Regions from separate parts of the Mesorhizobium sp. B2-3-15 genome, predicted to be linked through region 1. Evidence: predicted binding sites of a transcription regulator. Region 1 holds the regulator's gene; the other holds the start of a gene.
The links. Region 1 encodes HrcA, which represses chaperone genes, less so after heat shock. Its sites were predicted from a motif close to GTTAGCACTCNCNNNNNGNGAGTGCTAAC; they were not measured.
Positions count from the first base shown of each region.

Region 2: the regulator HrcA is predicted to act here: its motif matches at 3,510-3,538, upstream of groES (co-chaperone GroES).

Region 1 is NZ_VFVO01000001.1:581,157-586,173, forward strand. Features, by position in the region: gene FJ954_RS02885 (LysE family translocator) at 1-224, opposite strand, end outside; gene FJ954_RS02890 (sorbosone dehydrogenase family protein) at 341-1,705, opposite strand; gene FJ954_RS02895 (hypothetical protein) at 1,790-1,987, opposite strand; gene hrcA (heat-inducible transcriptional repressor HrcA) at 2,090-3,172, opposite strand; gene rph (ribonuclease PH) at 3,328-4,044, shown strand; gene FJ954_RS02915 (VOC family protein) at 4,228-4,638, shown strand; gene rdgB (RdgB/HAM1 family non-canonical purine NTP pyrophosphatase) at 4,638-5,017, shown strand, end outside.
Region 2 is NZ_VFVO01000007.1:738-5,754, reverse strand. Features, by position in the region: gene FJ954_RS15380 (MFS transporter) at 1-930, opposite strand, end outside; gene FJ954_RS15375 (TetR family transcriptional regulator) at 1,055-1,681, shown strand; gene FJ954_RS15370 (hypothetical protein) at 1,700-2,467, opposite strand; gene FJ954_RS15365 (class I SAM-dependent methyltransferase) at 2,426-3,436, shown strand; gene groES (co-chaperone GroES) at 3,601-3,897, shown strand; gene groL (chaperonin GroEL) at 3,963-5,017, shown strand, end outside.

The DNA of each region.
Region 1 (5,017 bases):
ATGGCCAGGAAAACCATGCCGAATTCCTGCGCGACGAAGGCGAGGCCCAGCACCACGGCGGTCAGGTAGGTGAGATCGCCCAGCATGAGGCCGAAGGACATGGCCAGCGACGAGCGAAAGCCCGAGCCCAGCGCACGCGCGACCAGCGCGGTGATGCCGGGGCCAGGAATGGCGGCGGCGATACCAAGAGCGGCGCTATAGGCGAGGAATCCGGTGAGGGTCATGGCGCTGGCGTCCAAGGGCAGTCGCGCCCTTGTCGCACGAGGCGGCCTCGGGGAGAACGCCCTGAGCGCGGGATTCGCTTGCACCAGACGGCAATGGCCCGGTTCGCAAGCAAGGGTCAGGAGCGGTCGCCACTATAAGTCACGCGCCAGATCGTGCCGTTGCCGTCCTCGGAGACGATCAAGGATCCGTCGCCGGCCGCCGCAACGCCGACCGGGCGGCCCCACACCTCGCCGTTCGAAACGACGAAGCCGGTCATGAAATCCTCGTATTCGCCGGTTGGCTTGCCGTCCTTGAACAGAAGCCGGACCACCTTGTAGCCGGTCCTGTTGCCGCGGTTCCACGAACCGTGCAGGGCAACGAACGCGTCGCCTCGATACGCCTGGGGAAATCCGGCGTCGGCGGGCAAATCCTTGCCATCGTAGAAGGCGATGTTGAGCGGCGCCGAATGCGCCTGCATCAGCACGTCGGGACTGTCAGCCTTGCCGGCGAGGTCGGGGCGCTCGCCCCTGTGGCGCGGGTCCTCATTGTCGCCGATATAATACCAGGGCCAGCCATAGAAGGCGCCTTCCCTGACCGATGTCGCGTATTCGGCGGGCACATTGTCGCCGAGCCCGTCGCGCTCGTTGACGACACACCATAGCGCGCCGGTCGCCGGCTGGACGGTCATGCCCGAACAGTTGCGCAAGCCGGTGGCGACTGTGCGGCCGTTCTTGCCGTCGGGATCGAAGGCCCGGACCTCGGCCCGGCCCGCCTCGGAACCCCAACTGGCGCCGAGCGGCTTAGCCTTGACCCAGGCGTCGAGCCCGCCCCTGGGCCTCTTGCCCATGTCCTCGGCGACATTCGAGCCGGAGCCGACGGAAAGATAAAGTGTCTTGCCGTCGGGCGAGAAGGCGATGTCGCGGGTCCAGTGGTGGGTCGAAGGAATGTCGGCGACGATGGTTTGCGGCTCGCCCGAGGCCTTCAGGTCGCCATTGCCGTAGGCAAAGCGCACGATGCTGTCGCTGTTGGCGACGTAGACCCATTGCGGGTCCTTGCCCGGGGGATAGAAGGCAATGCCATAGGGCCGGTTGAGACCGCCGGCAAAGATGCTTTTCTCAGCGGCTTTCGCGCTGCCCTTCGCCAGGCGATAGACGCGGAGCTGGTTGGCCTTGCTGTCGGCAACGAACAGGTCGCCGTTGGGTGCGATGCGCACGACGCGCGGATTGTCGATCCCCGAGGCGATCAACTCGGCCGAAAACCCCGGCGGCAAATGCGGCTTTGCGTCCGCCGGCATGTCGATCACGCCGGCGCTGTTGGAGGCGGATTTGGTGACATAGGGTTTCGGCAGGTCTTCCGGCTTAATCAGCCGGCGCACGCCGGGCCTGTCCGCCCGCCAGTCGCCGAAGGCGGCCGGGCCTTTGAGCACAGGCTGGTCGGCTTGCTGGGCGAGCGCCGCGGTCGTGACAAACAGTGCGGACATCGCCAGTCCGGCCAATCGCATCACTTCCTCCAACGGGTCATGAAGGAAACCAACGATCGGTTTGCTCGTGGGTTCCGTTGCGCTCGATGCTCAAAACTTCTCGGATCAGGTCCCGGCAGCGTAAAAATCGTCGTCCAGGCGTTTTTCCAATTCAACGAGATCGGCCGGCAATGGGAGGCCCATGGCGCGCATCTCGCGCAGTTTTTCGCGCAGCTGTTCCTGAATTTCGTGCTGGTCCTCCGGCTGGTTGACCATCTCCTCGAGCAGCAGACTGATCTGGGCCTTGAACGATTCCAGCGCCATTCTTTTTCTCCTTTGCAGCCTGTCTGGATTTACGGTCCCGCCAGGAAAGTCGTTCGCGGTCGAATTCCGGCATGGAAACCAAAGCAATAATTCCGGGATTCCTTACCTCAGCATGCGGGAAATCAGCTGTGCCGTATAATCCACCATCGGCACGATGCGGGCATAGTTCAGCCTTGTCGGGCCGATGACGCCGAGCGCGCCGACGACGCGGGCGTCCTTGTCGCGATAGGGCGCCACCACCAGCGACGAGCCCGACAGCGAGAACAGCTTGTTTTCCGAGCCGATGAAGATGCGCACGCCCGATCCCTGCTCGGCGAGGTCGAGCAGCTGGATCAGCCCGTCCTGCGTTTCCATGTCCTCGAACAGGTGGCGCAAGAGTTCGATGTCGGCCTGGGCGGTGACGTTTTCCAGCAGATTGGCGCGGCCGCGCACGATGAGCCGCGCCGGCAGGCCGCTTTCGGCACCCGCCCACACCGCAAGTCCCTTCTCGACGAGGTCCTGCGACAGCGTGTCGAGGGCGGCTCTCGTCTCTTCCTTGATGCGGGCGATCTCGGTGCGCGCCTCGGCCAGCGTGCGGCCACGAATATGCGCGTTGAGGAAATTCGAGGCCTCGTGCAATTGCGAGACGGTGATGCCGGCGGGCAGCTCGACGACGCGGTTTTCGACATCGCCATTCTGCGATACCAGCACGGCAAGCGCCTTGGTCGGCTCCAGCTGGATGAATTCGATATGCTTGAGCGCCACCTCGTTCTTGGCGGCCAGCACCAGGCCGGCGCCGCGCGACATGCCCGACAGCATCTGGCTGGCCTCGGTCAGCATATGCTCCAGCGTCGCGCCGGAGCCGGAGGCCCGCACCTGCGCCTCGATGGTGCGGCGCTCCTCGTCGGAGAGGTCGCCAAGCTCCATGAAGGCATCGACGAAGAAACGCAGGCCAGCCTGGGTCGGCAGGCGCCCGGCCGAGATGTGCGGCGCGTAGATCAGCCCGAGATGCTCGAGGTCGCTCATCACGTTGCGGATGGTGGCGGGCGACAGCGAGGACGGCAGGATGCGCGACAGGCTGCGCGAGCCCACGGGTTCGCCGTCCCGCAGATAGGAATCGACGATGCGCCGGAAGATGTCGCGCGAGCGCATGTCGAGCGACTGAAGAGCCAGCGACTGCGAGGCGGGATCGACTGCCTTGGTCATTCGGCTAAAAACCTCCGGTTCCAGGATATAGACTTCGGTGGGCCGCGCGCAACCCGGTGTCTGTGTCGGGTCACCGCCCCTTTTCCTTTGCGCCGTGCCCTGCATGCGTCTAAAAGCCGGCCACGATTCAAAAAAATGACAAGAAAGCAGGCCGAATGCGCCCCTCCAAACGCCAATTCGACGAAATGCGCGCCATATCCTTCGAGCGCGGCGTCTCCAAGCATGCCGAAGGCTCGTGCCTGGTGAAGTTCGGCGACACGCATGTCCTGTGCACCGCCAGCCTTGAGGAAAAGGTGCCTGGCTGGATGCGCAATTCCGGCAAGGGCTGGGTGACGGCCGAATATGGCATGCTGCCGCGCTCGACCGGCGAGCGCATGCGCCGCGAGGCCTCCGCCGGCAAGCAGGGCGGCCGCACGCTGGAAATCCAGCGGCTGATCGGCCGTTCGCTACGCGCCGTGGTCGACCTGCAGACGCTGGGCGAACAGCAGATCACCGTCGACTGCGACGTCATCCAGGCCGATGGCGGCACCCGCACCGCGTCGATCACCGGCGGCTGGGTGGCGCTGTATGACTGCCTGCGCTGGATGGAAGCGCGGCAGATGGCCAGCGTTTCGAAAGTGCTGAAGGATCATGTCGCGGCGATTTCCTGCGGCATCCATGACGGCCAGCCGGTCATCGATCTCGACTATATCGAGGATTCCTCGGCCGGCACCGACGCCAATTTCGTCATGACCGGCAAGGGCGGCATCGTCGAGATCCAGGGCACCGCCGAGGGCGAGCCCTTCTCCGAAGAGCAGTTCGCGGCCTTGATGGGCCTGGCCAAGAAGGGCATTTCCCGGTTGGTCAGCCTGCAGCAGATGGCGGTGGCTTAGTTTATTCATGCGGAGCCTGGGCACCCCCCTCTGCCCTGCCGGGCATCTCCCCCGCAAGGGGGGAGATCGGATGTTGTCGAGAGCTTCGCCAATAATCAGCATAGAATACCATGAGCTGGCGCTCACGCTGCCGATCTCCCCCCTTGCGGGGGAGATGGCCGGCAGGCCAGAGGGGGGTGCCTCGTGACTCCCTCTGCCATTCTTGAATCCGCCCTCTATGTCACCGACCTCGCTGAAGCAGAGGTCTTCTACACCGATATCCTCGGCCTCACCCTGCTTGGCAAGGTAGAAGGCCGCCACCTGTTCTTCCGCTGTGGCCCGGGCGTCCTGCTCGTCTTCAACGCCGAGGCGACCAGAATTCCCCCGGCGTCGGATGCGCGGCTGAAGGTGCCGCCGCACGGCACGGTCGGCGAAGGCCATCTGTGCTTTGCCGCAAACGCCGCTGAAATCGACGGCTGGAAAGCCCATCTCTTGGCGAAGAAAATCGCCGTCGAAAGCGAATTCGAATGGCCGCAAGGCGGCCGTTCGATCTATATACGCGACCCTTCGGGCAATTCGATCGAGTTCGCCGAGCCGAGAATCTGGGGCCTTTGATGCATTCGCCAAACCTCCATACGCTCGATGGCAAGAAGATCGTCGTCGCCAGCCACAATGAAGGCAAGCTGCGCGAATTCGCCGAGCTGATGGGACCGTTCGGCTTCGAGGCGAAATCAGCCAAGGCGTATGGCCTGCCCGAACCGGACGAAACCGGCACCACCTTCGAGGAAAACGCCTACATCAAGGCCTTTGCCGCCGCAAAGGCGACCGGCCTGCCGGCACTGTCGGACGATTCCGGCCTCTGCGTCGACGCGCTCGACGGCGCGCCCGGCGTCTATACCGCGAACTGGGCCGAGACTCCGGACGGTTCGCGCGATTTCGCCATGGCCATGCAGCGCACCGAAGTGGCGATGCAGGAAGTCGGCGCGGCCACGCC
Region 2 (5,017 bases), on a different contig from region 1:
GACCAGGGCCACGACCCAGAACATCGTGAGGCCGGGCCCGCTGGCAAGCACGAGCGAGGCGACAAGCGCGACGAGGCCGATCCCCGTGACGGCAAGCCGATAGTCGATGCGCGCCTCGAACACGGTCGCCGTCATCGCGCCCAGCACCTGCGCCGCGAGGCTGGCCGAGACGATCAGCCCGACGGTGCGGCCGTCGATGCCGAATTGGGCGCCAAGCGGCTCCAGAAAGGCCCATACGGCGCCGAAGAACATGAAGTAGCAGAAGACCGACAACAGCGCGGTGATCGAGGGAACCGTCAGCACATTGGCGAGGTTTTCGTCCTTCGGCAGATCGGCATAATCGGCAGGGACAGCAAAGGCGACCACCAGCGACGCGACGCAGACGACGGCAAGAACGAGGAAGCCGCCAGCCGACCCGGCGGCTGGAATGACATAGAGCGCCAGCACCAGGGCAAGAGCGCATTGCGCCAGGGTCTGCATGGTGACGAAATAGCCGCCGATGCGTTCGGCGCGCCGCGAACGGGCAATCAGTTCGGTGGCGACCGCGACAAGGCCGCCTTCGGCAAGGCCGGCCAGCGCGCGGGCCGCCATCAGCGTGTGGGCGCCGGCGGCATAGGCGGTCCACACATTGGCCAGCGCCAAGAGCAGCAGGAGGACGGCACTTTTCCAGCGCATGTTGTGGGCGGAAAGCAGCATCGCGACGATCGCCGAACCAATCGCGATGGCGATCATCTCGGCGGTGGCGACCAACGCCAGTTCGTCGCCGCTGACATGGCCCTCGGTATAGAGGGCGCCGAGCAGGACGGGCTGCAGACCGAGAATGAGCAGGCCGACCGACCCGATCCACAGGGCCGAGGCGAGCTGCCCGCCGCTGGGATTGCCGACCAGCCAGTCGCCTTCGCCCTGAAGATCAGCGCTTGTCGAAGCCATAGGCGCCTCCCAACGTCCTTGCCGCACGGCAAAAAAGCTGACAGTCTGTCAGCATTCCAGAAACTGATACTTGATCATATTTCTTGTCAACCGGAATTTGGGAACTCGTGCGAAAGATCGGTGCATGACGCAAGCCAGTCGAACGATCACCGAGCCCAGGCGCAGGCCCAAGCAGGAGCGCAGCCGCGAGCGCATCGACGCCATTCTGTCGACCACCATGCGGCTGATCGGCGAGAAAGGCATCGACGCCGTCACCATGAAGGAGGTCGGCATGCTGGCGGGCGGGCCGATCGCCACCGTCTACCACTACTTCCCCAACAAGTCGGCGATCCTGGCGATGCTCTATGAGCGGTTCTCGGAGGTCAGCCGTGCCAGGTTGGCGGCGATCGTCGCCGATGTCCGCGAAGCCAAGGACGTCATCGTCGCGTCCGATCGGCTGCTTGACGACTACCTCAGCCGGGTCGCCGGCGATCCGGCCATCCAGGATCTGCAGAACGCCATCCAGGCCGACAAGGCGCTGAAGAATCTCGACATCGCCGAAACCCGGCATCAGGCCAAGATGTTCTGCGACCACGTCATCGCCTTGCTCGAGCCGGAAAAGCACGAGCAGTTCGAACGCATGGTTCTGCTGATCTTCCAGCTCGCCGGCGGCGTTGTGCGCCTGGCGCTTGCGCAAGGCGAAGTGGAAAGCCGCCGGACCATCGAGGATTACCGATCGATCATCCACACCCAGTTGCGGCTGTTTCTTTAGCGACCGGCAACCGGGGACCTATCTCGCCCGGCGGATGAGGCCTTCGAAACCATCGGCCAGGTCGGAAGCGCCCGCCGCGAACATCTTCACCAGGTTCTGCGGGCGGCCGGGCGTCTTGTTGGCATCGAGGAGAACAGCCCTGCCCTCATGCATGACGAAATCGAATTTCCCATAGTCGAAGCCGAGTTCACGCCGCCGTTCGCGCAGTTCGTCGGGAACAGCGGCGGGCTCGCGCCGGATCGTTTCCGATGCCTTGACCAGGCTGTTTGGCGAGACGTAGCGGGTGCAGCGCTCGCGCTCTCCGCAAAACACCCAGAAGCGCACCGCAAAGCCGTCAGGTTCTTTTTCCGGGATGAACTTTTCCACGACCAGATCATCGCGATCGAGGACGCCATCGGGAACGTCGTCCCGGGATTGGTAGACCTCGTAGGACGGCATGGCTGGCACGTGCGCAAAGGGTGCCGGTTGGCCGGCACGCCTCGACCGCCGATTGAGCCGTGTCTCCGGAATGCCCTGGTTGTTGAGATTGCTTTTGACGATGACCGGGCCCAGCCAGCCGTCGCCCTCGGCCAGAAGCGCTCCGCTTACCCGCCGTTTCGATATGTCGGCGGCCCCGACATTGAGGCATAAGGGAAAACTCCGCGCATATTCGAGATAATCCGCCGGTGTCGTTGTCGCATCGACGTGCAGAACCGCGACATCGGCGCTGGATTGTCTGGAGAGGCCAGGCTGAATTCGGACCGAATGGCCCCGCCTCTTCAGGTCCTCGAGAATATCGAAAAGCATGTAACGGCTATTCCGGCGCAGCAGAAGGCCGCGGCGACCCAGGAACCGGTCATGCTCATGCGTTATGACAATGATGCGCGCCACCAGCTAACCCCTTGGCTTCCATCCCCACTTCCATTAAGCGGCTCTAGTCAATCAATGCCAGACTTTCCTGGGCTCCATCGGGTCTGCATGACGAATCATTGGGACAGTTATCATCGGCACTGGAAGCTCCTGGACGCCCCGCTCCGGCCGACGCCGGAAACCGTCGGCCTATTCGAGCGCGAACTCGATCTCGGAAATGCCGATGTCCTTCTGCTTGGGGTGACACCTGAACTGGCGGTTCTAGGCAGATCGATGTTGGCGATCGATCAATCGGCTGCCATGATTTCCGGCGTATGGGCCGGCGACAACATCTCGCGAAGGGCGATGGCCGGCAATTGGCTTGACCTCCCGGTCGAGCGGGAATGTTTCGACGCGGTCATCGGCGACGGCTGCCTGTCGGCGGTCGACACCAAGGCCGCGCGCGGTTCGCTGTTCGGTGAAATCGCAAGGGTGCTAAAGCCTGGCCGGCATGCGGCGATCCGCGTGTTCGCTCGGCCGGAAACCGCGGATGACCTGCGCGGCATCGAAGCTCTGGTCCTGGCCGGCGGAATCGAGAATTTCCACGCGCTCAAATGGCGGATAGCCATGGCGTGCACGACCGGCGACTGCGACAGCAGCGTCGATGTGCAAGCAATCCGTGCGGCATTCGACAAGCTGTTTCCGGATCGGGAGGCCCTTGCCGCATGCACCGGATGGAGTATGGCATCCATCAACACGATCGACGTCTATGCGGGCTCCGAAACGAGGTACAGCTTCGCGACGCTGGCCATGCTGGTGGATGAGGCGCGCGGCTGGTTCGACCAGGTGCGCGTCGTGCCAAGCGGCAGTTATCCCCTGGCGGAACGTTGTCCGCTCCTGGTACTCGGTTCGGCCAAGCTTCGATAAGTCATCGCCATCGTACGAAGAGGCGCTCCGCGCGCCTTGACTCTGGCAGGTCGGCGGCCTATTTCAGCGCCACGTTAGCACTCGCCTTTGGTGAGTGCTAACTATGTGTCCGGCGCCGCCGGACGGAGGAACTGTTTCTCACCGTTCTCATCGAGGAAGAAAAAATGGCAAAGTCGAAGTTCCGCCCGCTTCATGACCGCGTGGTCGTTCGCCGGGTCGAATCCGAATCCAAGACCGCCGGCGGGATCATCATCCCGGATACGGCGAAGGAAAAGCCGCAGGAAGGCGAGATCATCGCCGTCGGCTCCGGCGCTCGTGACGAAGCTGGCAAGCTGGTCCCGCTGGACGTCAAGGCCGGCGACCGCATCCTGTTCGGCAAGTGGTCGGGCACCGAAGTCAAGCTCAATGGCGAAGACCTTCTGATCATGAAGGAATCCGACATCATGGGCATCATCGGCTGATTATCGGCCTCACCCTCAACTTGAATTTTTCGGGCTCTATCCGAGCCCCTGCCAGGAGCTAAAACATGGCTGCCAAAGACGTAAAATTCTCTCGCGATGCCCGTGAGCGCATGCTGCGCGGCGTCAACATCCTCGCCGACGCGGTGAAGGTCACGCTCGGTCCCAAGGGCCGCAACGTCGTCATCGACAAGTCGTTCGGCGCCCCGCGCATCACCAAGGACGGCGTCACCGTCGCCAAGGAAATCGAGCTTGAAGATAAGTTCGAGAACATGGGCGCGCAGATGGTCCGCGAAGTTGCTTCGAAGACCAACGACATCGCCGGCGACGGCACCACGACCGCGACCGTTTTGGCGCAGTCGATCGTCCAGGAAGGCCACAAGTCGGTTGCGGCCGGCATGAACCCGATGGACCTGAAGCGCGGCATCGATCTGGCCGTCACCGAAGTGGTCGCTGCTCTCGGCAAGGCCGCCAAGAAGATCAAGACCTCCGAGGAAGTTGCCCAGGTCGGCACGATCTCGGCCAATGGCGACGAGTCGGTCGGCAAGATGATCGCGGAAGCGATGCAGAAGGTTGGCAACGAAGGCGTCATCACGGTTGAGGAAGCCAAGACCGCCGAGACCGAACTCGAAGTCGTCGAAGGCATGCAGTTCGACCGCGGCTATCTCTCGCCCTATTTCGTGACCAACGCCGACAAGATGGTTGCCGAGCTGGAGGACGTCTACATCCTCCTGCACGAGAAGAAGCTCTCCAACCTGCAGGCGATGCTGCCGGTCCTCGAAGCCGTCGTGCAGACCTCGAAGCCGTTGCTCATCATCTCGGAAGACGTCGAAGGCGAGGCGCTCGCAACGCTGGTCGTCAACAAGCTGCGTGGTGGCCTGAAGATCGCCGCCGTCAAGGCGCCGGGCTTCGGTGATCGCCGCAAGGCCATGCTGGAAGACATCGCCATCCTGACCGGTGGCCAGGTCATTTCGGAAGACCTCGGCATCAAGCTCGAGAATGTCGGCCTCAACATGCTCGGCCGCGCCAAGAAGGTGTCGATCTCCAAGGAGAACACCACCATCGTCGACGGCGCCGGCAAGAAAGCCGAGATCCAGGGTCGCGTCGCCCAGATCAAGCAGCA